2 regions of the Bacillus sp. FSL R7-0646 genome follow, and region 1 is predicted to be linked to the other one. Evidence: a T-box and tRNA genes for the amino acid it is inferred to sense, from the RefSeq annotation. Region 1 holds a T-box; the other holds one or more tRNA genes.
What was found. The T-box of region 1 lies ahead of leuS (leucine--tRNA ligase). A T-box ahead of a tRNA ligase gene usually reads a tRNA of that ligase, here a tRNA-Leu.
Positions count from the first base shown of each region.

Region 2: it encodes a tRNA-Leu, which carries the amino acid that the T-box ahead of leuS (leucine--tRNA ligase) is inferred to sense. The anticodon was not compared.

Region 1 is NZ_CP150217.1:3,050,193-3,053,574, reverse strand. Features, by position in the region: gene MKY62_RS15830 (MFS transporter) at 1-822, shown strand, start outside; gene MKY62_RS15825 (DUF4257 domain-containing protein) at 1,043-1,372, shown strand; T-box leader at 1,475-1,681, shown strand; gene leuS (leucine--tRNA ligase) at 1,794-3,382, shown strand, end outside.
Region 2 is NZ_CP150217.1:916,012-919,393, forward strand. Features, by position in the region: rRNA gene MKY62_RS04510 (23S ribosomal RNA) at 1-198, shown strand, start outside; rRNA gene rrf (5S ribosomal RNA) at 369-484, shown strand; tRNA gene MKY62_RS04520 (tRNA-Asn) at 494-568, shown strand; tRNA gene MKY62_RS04525 (tRNA-Ser) at 575-666, shown strand; tRNA gene MKY62_RS04530 (tRNA-Glu) at 681-755, shown strand; tRNA gene MKY62_RS04535 (tRNA-Val) at 873-948, shown strand; tRNA gene MKY62_RS04540 (tRNA-Met) at 970-1,046, shown strand; tRNA gene MKY62_RS04545 (tRNA-Asp) at 1,061-1,137, shown strand; tRNA gene MKY62_RS04550 (tRNA-Phe) at 1,148-1,223, shown strand; tRNA gene MKY62_RS04555 (tRNA-Thr) at 1,227-1,299, shown strand; tRNA gene MKY62_RS04560 (tRNA-Tyr) at 1,307-1,391, shown strand; tRNA gene MKY62_RS04565 (tRNA-Trp) at 1,399-1,472, shown strand; tRNA gene MKY62_RS04570 (tRNA-His) at 1,493-1,565, shown strand; tRNA gene MKY62_RS04575 (tRNA-Gln) at 1,574-1,645, shown strand; tRNA gene MKY62_RS04580 (tRNA-Gly) at 1,699-1,773, shown strand; tRNA gene MKY62_RS04585 (tRNA-Cys) at 1,787-1,857, shown strand; tRNA gene MKY62_RS04590 (tRNA-Leu) at 1,868-1,956, shown strand; tRNA gene MKY62_RS04595 (tRNA-Leu) at 1,971-2,052, shown strand; gene MKY62_RS04600 (Rap family tetratricopeptide repeat protein) at 2,382-3,382, shown strand, end outside.

The DNA.
Region 1 (3,382 bases):
TGGCCGGAAGGCGGCAGAAAGCCGTTCAACGCTGTATACGTGGCCCAAAATGCAGGTGTGGCAGTTGGCTCAGCGCTCGGCGGAATTGTCGCTTCTTTTTCATTTACGTATGTTTTTCTCGCGAATGCGATGCTGTACGCCGTCTTCTTCATGATTGCGTTTTTCGGATTTAAACGCATCCGGTCTGAAAAAGCCATGCAGTCATCTGTTTTGGATCATGCCGATTCAGTCAGCGGGAAATCGAAATTTTCTGCGCTTTTGGTCATATGTACGGGCTACCTGCTCGGCTGGATCGCTTATTCGCAATGGTCCTCGACCATCGCTTCACATACCCAGGAGCTGGGGATATCTCTTGGGCAGTACAGCGTGCTTTGGACAGTGAACGGGGCGCTCATCGTTTTCGGTCAGCCGCTGATCGGTTTTTTTGTGAAACGGTTTGCCGAATCGCTGAAAAACCAAATCGTGATCGGATTTGTCATTTTTATGATGGCATACGGAATTTTGTTTGGCGCTGAACGGTTTCCGGCTTTTCTTGCTGCGATGGTTGTGCTGACCATTGGCGAAATGCTTGTATGGCCGGCTGTGCCGACGATTGCAAACCGTCTCGCACCGAGAGGGAAAGAAGGGTTTTATCAAGGGTTTGTCAACAGTATGGCGACCGGCGGAAGAATGATCGGACCGCTTTTTGGCGGAATGCTGGTTGATTATTTTAGTATGCAGCTTTTGCTCGCGGTTCTGCTCGCATTGCTGCTGATTGCAATAGGAACGGCGTTTTTATACGACAGGAAGGAAAAGCAGCTCTCCGCTCAGTCAGATGCATGAGTAATATAGAAAAAATAGGTAATTGTAATTATTCGAAAATGAATCGAAGGAATCAAGATTATCAACCAAATCTTCACATATAATGGAAGAAACAAGCTTTTTTTCTTCTCAGACAGAACACATTTTCTGTATGGTAGTATCGAATATCATCGCAAGGGGTCTAGGGGGGCTGCTCGATGGCCTGAAGTCGCTTGACTAAACTAAGGGCTTTAGGAAGGTGATGAAGATGCTGCATCAAGTTTTGGTTGCTTGTTTGATTGGAGGGATTATGGGGGTTCTCGGGCACGTTAAAAAAAGAGGACGACTCGAGAAACCGAGAACAACGAAACGATTCATTTACCTTGGATTTTTTGAAGATATTCTTGTCGGAATGGTTGCTTCTATTTTGCTTGTTTTATCTGCGGAACCTGATTCGGGAATTCAGCTTGTCGTGTTATCGATCATTGCCGGCTACGGCGGTGAAGCTGTATTGAGAAGCTTTGACTTTGTCAGAGAACAGCAGGCAAATGTACAGAACTCCGAACGGCAAAACAAATCTCCACACGATTAAGATCCTCACTCTTACCCTTTTTTCAGCACATTCCCATTGTATACAAACCTGCTTGCACTTATGAACAGAATTCTATAAAATACAGATAAGATTACGGTTACGGCAAGAACAGTGAAGAGGAGCAGTAAGAAGCCCATTTTGTTTCAGAGAGTTGACGGCTGGTGAAAGTCAATCAAATGAGCTTCCGAACTCGCCTCAGAGTTGCAGCAGTGATAAGCTGCTGCCGCGTATCTGCGTTACAGATATCAAGTGAGTGTGCCGCGTGCACACTAACAAGGGTGGTACCGCGGGAAATCTCTCGTCCCTTCTTAGGGATGGGAGAGTTTTTTTGATTTTAGAATAATCTGAATATAACGCTGCCAGTCCCGTCCATACTTGAAGACAAAGAAGCCGTACACATATTCAAAGGAGGTTTTTACAATTGAGCTTTGACCATCAAACAATCGAGAAAAAGTGGCAGGACTATTGGCTGAAAAATAAAACGTTTGCCACTCGTGAAGATAAATCCAAACCTAAATTTTATGCATTGGACATGTTTCCGTATCCGTCGGGCGCAGGCCTTCACGTCGGACACCCTGAAGGCTATACAGCAACTGACATTTTGTCCCGCATGAAACGGATGCAAGGGTACAATGTCCTCCATCCGATGGGCTGGGATGCATTCGGGCTTCCTGCCGAGCAATATGCGCTAGATACGGGAAACGATCCTGCCGTCTTCACCGAGCAGAACATTGACAACTTCCGCCGCCAGATCAGAGCGCTCGGCTTTTCGTATGATTGGGACAGAGAAGTCAACACAACAGATCCGGACTACTATAAATGGACGCAGTGGATTTTCTTAAAGCTTTACGAAAAAGGTCTCGCTTATGTAGATGAGGTCCCTGTAAACTGGTGTCCTGCGCTTGGAACCGTTCTTGCCAATGAAGAAGTCATCGACGGCAAAAGCGAACGCGGCGGACATCCTGTAGAACGCCGTCCAATGAAGCAGTGGATGCTGAAAATTACCGCTTATGCCGACCGCCTGCTTGAAGACCTGGAAGAACTCGACTGGCCGGAAAGCATTAAAGAAATGCAGCGCAACTGGATCGGCCGTTCTGAAGGGGCGCATGTTCATTTTGCGGTCGACGGCACCAATGAAACGTTTACGGTTTTCACCACGCGGCCTGACACATTATTCGGTGCGACATATGCCGTGCTGGCTCCGGAGCATGATTTGGTTCAAAAAATCACAACGCCTGAACAGAAAGACGCAGTCAACGCCTATATTGAAGAAGTTCAATCAAAGAGCGACTTGGAGCGGACAGACCTTGCCAAAACAAAGACAGGCGTCTTCACAGGTGCATATGCGGTTAATCCGGCAAACGGAGAAAAAATTCCGGTCTGGATTGCGGACTATGTCTTGGCTACATACGGGACCGGGGCGGTCATGGCCGTTCCTGCCCATGATGAGCGGGACCATGAATTTGCATCAGCATTCGGGCTGCCGATCAAAGAAGTCGTCAAAGGCGGGGATGTTGAGAAAGAAGCATATACAGGCGACGGCGAACATATCCATTCAGATTTTCTGAACGGTCTTGATAAAGCGGCTGCGATCGAAAAAATGATCCAGTGGCTTGAGGAAAACGGGAAGGGCGAGAAAAAAGTAACATACCGCCTCCGCGACTGGCTGTTCAGCCGTCAGCGCTACTGGGGCGAGCCGATCCCGATCATCCATTGGGAAGACGGCACATCGACTCCGGTTCCTGAAGAAGAGCTGCCGCTGATCTTGCCGAAAACGTCGGAAATCAAACCGAGCGGAACGGGTGAGTCCCCTCTTGCGAATATTAAAGAATGGGTGGAAGTGACAGATCCTGAAACAGGCAAAAAGGGAAGACGCGAAACGAATACGATGCCGCAATGGGCGGGAAGCTGCTGGTACTTCCTGCGCTACATTGATCCGAAGAACCCGAACGAGCTGGCTTCCCCTGAAAAATTAAAGGAATGGCTTCCTGTCGATATGTATATCGGAGG
Region 2 (3,382 bases), 2.1 Mb from region 1:
CCAAGGGCATCGCTGGGTAGCTATGTGCGGACGGGATAAGTGCTGAAAGCATCTAAGCATGAAGCCCCCCTCAAGATGAGATTTCCCATTCCTATAAGGAAGTAAGATCCCTGAAAGATGATCAGGTTGATAGGTCTGAGGTGGAAGTGTGGCGACACATGGAGCTGACAGATACTAATCGATCGAGGACTTAACCTAATAAAATAAGTGAACGCTGGCTAAATACGCCACATCGTGTGGCAACGCCTGCATGACCCACATCCTGTGGGCCTCGTCTGCCCGTTATCTAGTTTTGAGAGAATAATTTCTCAAAAAATGCACTTGCATTTTTTCAAATACATAGTATAATGATCTTTGTCACTAAATTGTCTGGTGATGATGGCGAAGAGGTCACACCCGTTCCCATGCCGAACACGGAAGTTAAGCTCTTCAGCGCCGATGGTAGTTGGGGGCTTCCCCCTGCGAGAGTAGGACATCGCCAGGCAGGCATTATTCCGCAGTAGCTCAGTGGTAGAGCTATCGGCTGTTAACCGATCGGTCGCAGGTTCGAATCCTGCCTGCGGAGCCATTTATTGGAGAGCTGTCCGAGTGGTCGAAGGAGCACGATTGGAAATCGTGTAGGCGGCCAACGCCGTCTCAAGGGTTCGAATCCCTTGCTCTCCGCCACTTTAAATACATCTGGCCCGTTGGTCAAGTGGTTAAGACACCGCCCTTTCACGGCGGTAACACGGGTTCGAATCCCGTACGGGTCACCATTCTTTTTTGGACAGCACGCTGAAAAGTATCAGGTTTACACCAAAGCTTTTTAAAGGAAGGCATGCTAAGATCGCAACGTCCTGCTGCAACGCATGCACTTGTAGGTCCTGTACTTCGGAGGATTAGCTCAGCTGGGAGAGCATCTGCCTTACAAGCAGAGGGTCGGCGGTTCGATCCCGTCATCCTCCACCATTTCTATGAAAATCATATTATCGCGGGGTGGAGCAGTTCGGTAGCTCGTCGGGCTCATAACCCGAAGGTCGCAGGTTCAAATCCTGCCCCCGCAACCAAATTACTCATTAATGGTCCGGTAGTTCAGTTGGTTAGAATGCCTGCCTGTCACGCAGGAGGTCGCGGGTTCGAGTCCCGTCCGGACCGCCATTTAAATAGAGGCTCGGTAGCTCAGTTGGTAGAGCAACGGACTGAAAATCCGTGTGTCGGCGGTTCGATTCCGTCCCGAGCCACCATTTGCCGGTCTAGCTCAATTGGTAGAGCAACTGACTTGTAATCAGTAGGTTGGGGGTTCAAGTCCTCTGGCCGGCACTGTTTTGGAGGGGTAGCGAAGTGGCTAAACGCGGCGGACTGTAAATCCGCTCCCTCAGGGTTCGGCGGTTCGAATCCGTCCCCCTCCACCATGTTTTTAGGGGCATAGTTTAACGGTAGAACAGAGGTCTCCAAAACCTCCGGTGTGGGTTCGATTCCTACTGCCCCTGCCAATTTTAATTCACAATTTATGGCGGTTGTGGCGAAGTGGTTAACGCACCAGATTGTGGCTCTGGCACTCGTGGGTTCGATTCCCATCAATCGCCCTTAATATTGGGCTATAGCCAAGCGGTAAGGCAACGGACTTTGACTCCGTCATGCGCTGGTTCGAATCCAGCTAGCCCAGTTTTCATCTTTCTTTATCATCCTGCATATGATAAGATGAATATTAGTTAAAATGCGGAAGTAGTTCAGTGGTAGAACACCACCTTGCCAAGGTGGGGGTCGCGGGTTCGAATCCCGTCTTCCGCTCCAATTCTTAAATGATGGCGGCATAGCCAAGTGGTAAGGCAGAGGTCTGCAAAACCTTTATCCCCGGTTCGAATCCGGGTGTCGCCTTATTTCCCGTGCCGGGGTGGTGGAATTGGCAGACACACAGGACTTAAAATCCTGCGGTAGGTGACTACCGTGCCGGTTCAAGTCCGGCCCTCGGCACCATTGATCACACACATGCCGGTGTGGCGGAATTGGCAGACGCGCACGACTCAAAATCGTGTTCCTTCGGGAGTGTCGGTTCGACCCCGACCACCGGTATCACTAAACATCGTATTGCCAAACGATGAAAGAGCGTTCCTACAAAAGGAGCGCTCTTTTTATTTATTCCTTATCTTGGAACGAAGCCGTAAGAATTTTTTCTTAAGGACTGCGAGCTCCGGAAGCTACGGGAACATACCGTGAGATTTATCGAAATGAGCTTAATACGGTGCAGAAACTTTTACAAAAGCAAAAATATATCTGATGATTTATTATCTATTTATAGGGCGAAAAGTAAATTATTGATACAAACTTCTTTGCAAAGATTGGTAACTTTCTGTAAAATGTTCTCATAGCGATAGAGGCAGTAAAGTGTGGGAGGTTTGACAATGAAAGCAGCAGCCTCTGTGAACGTAGCCAATCTCATCAATCAGTGGTATGTTCACATAAAAAAGAGAGATGTTTCAAATGCCGTAGAACTTAGGGACAGAATAAAAGGCCTTTTAAACGTAATGGAAGAAGATCAGGATGTTTTGCTTTACTTTAATCTACTTGATTACAGGTTCAGAGTATTAATGGAAGACGTCGCGGGGGAGCCGCAGCTTCCGCCTATTGCTGAAGATAAGGCGAAGACAGACGGTTTGTTACGATACTATTACTTTCTCTTTAAAGGAATGTATGAAAGTGCGAGGAGCAACTACTCTAAAGCGCTTAATTGTTTTAGAGTTGCCGAGCGGCAGCTCGATAATGTCGAAGATGAAATCGAAAAGGCCGAGTTTCATTATAAGCTTGGAAATCTCTATTATTTTACGAAAACAACTCTACTTTCTTTTCATCATCTTTCAATCGCGAAGAGCATTTATAGGGCTTATGAAGAATATAAGACACAGTCGATAAACTGTACGGTGCTGCTCGCACTCAATTATATAGACGACGGACGTTTAACAAGAGCTGAAAATATGCTTAAGAGTTGCGCAGAAAGACTGATCAAGATGGGCGATAATCATCTGCTGGCGGCTGTCTACTATGATCTCGGCTTTTTAAAAATTCAAGAGGATAAACATGAAGAAGCACTCGAGTATTTCGACCTCTCATTTAAAACGGATGATATCGAAAAAAATGCGCCTATTATGTACATGCAGTGCATATACGAGTCAGCTAGGTCAACTTATAAGATAGGTGAGGTTGATAAGGCGCTTAAGTGGGTTCATCTTGGTTTTGAGTTTGCTCAGAAAACGGATAATATCAACTTTTCGCTCAAATTCTCGATTCTAAATATATGCTATAGCGCTCCCATCGAGGGTGTACCGCAAGTAAAAGAGTTTATCGAAATGCTCGAGGAGAGAGAGGCTTACGTAGACATTGAGGCGCTTGCTGAGGATGTGGCCAA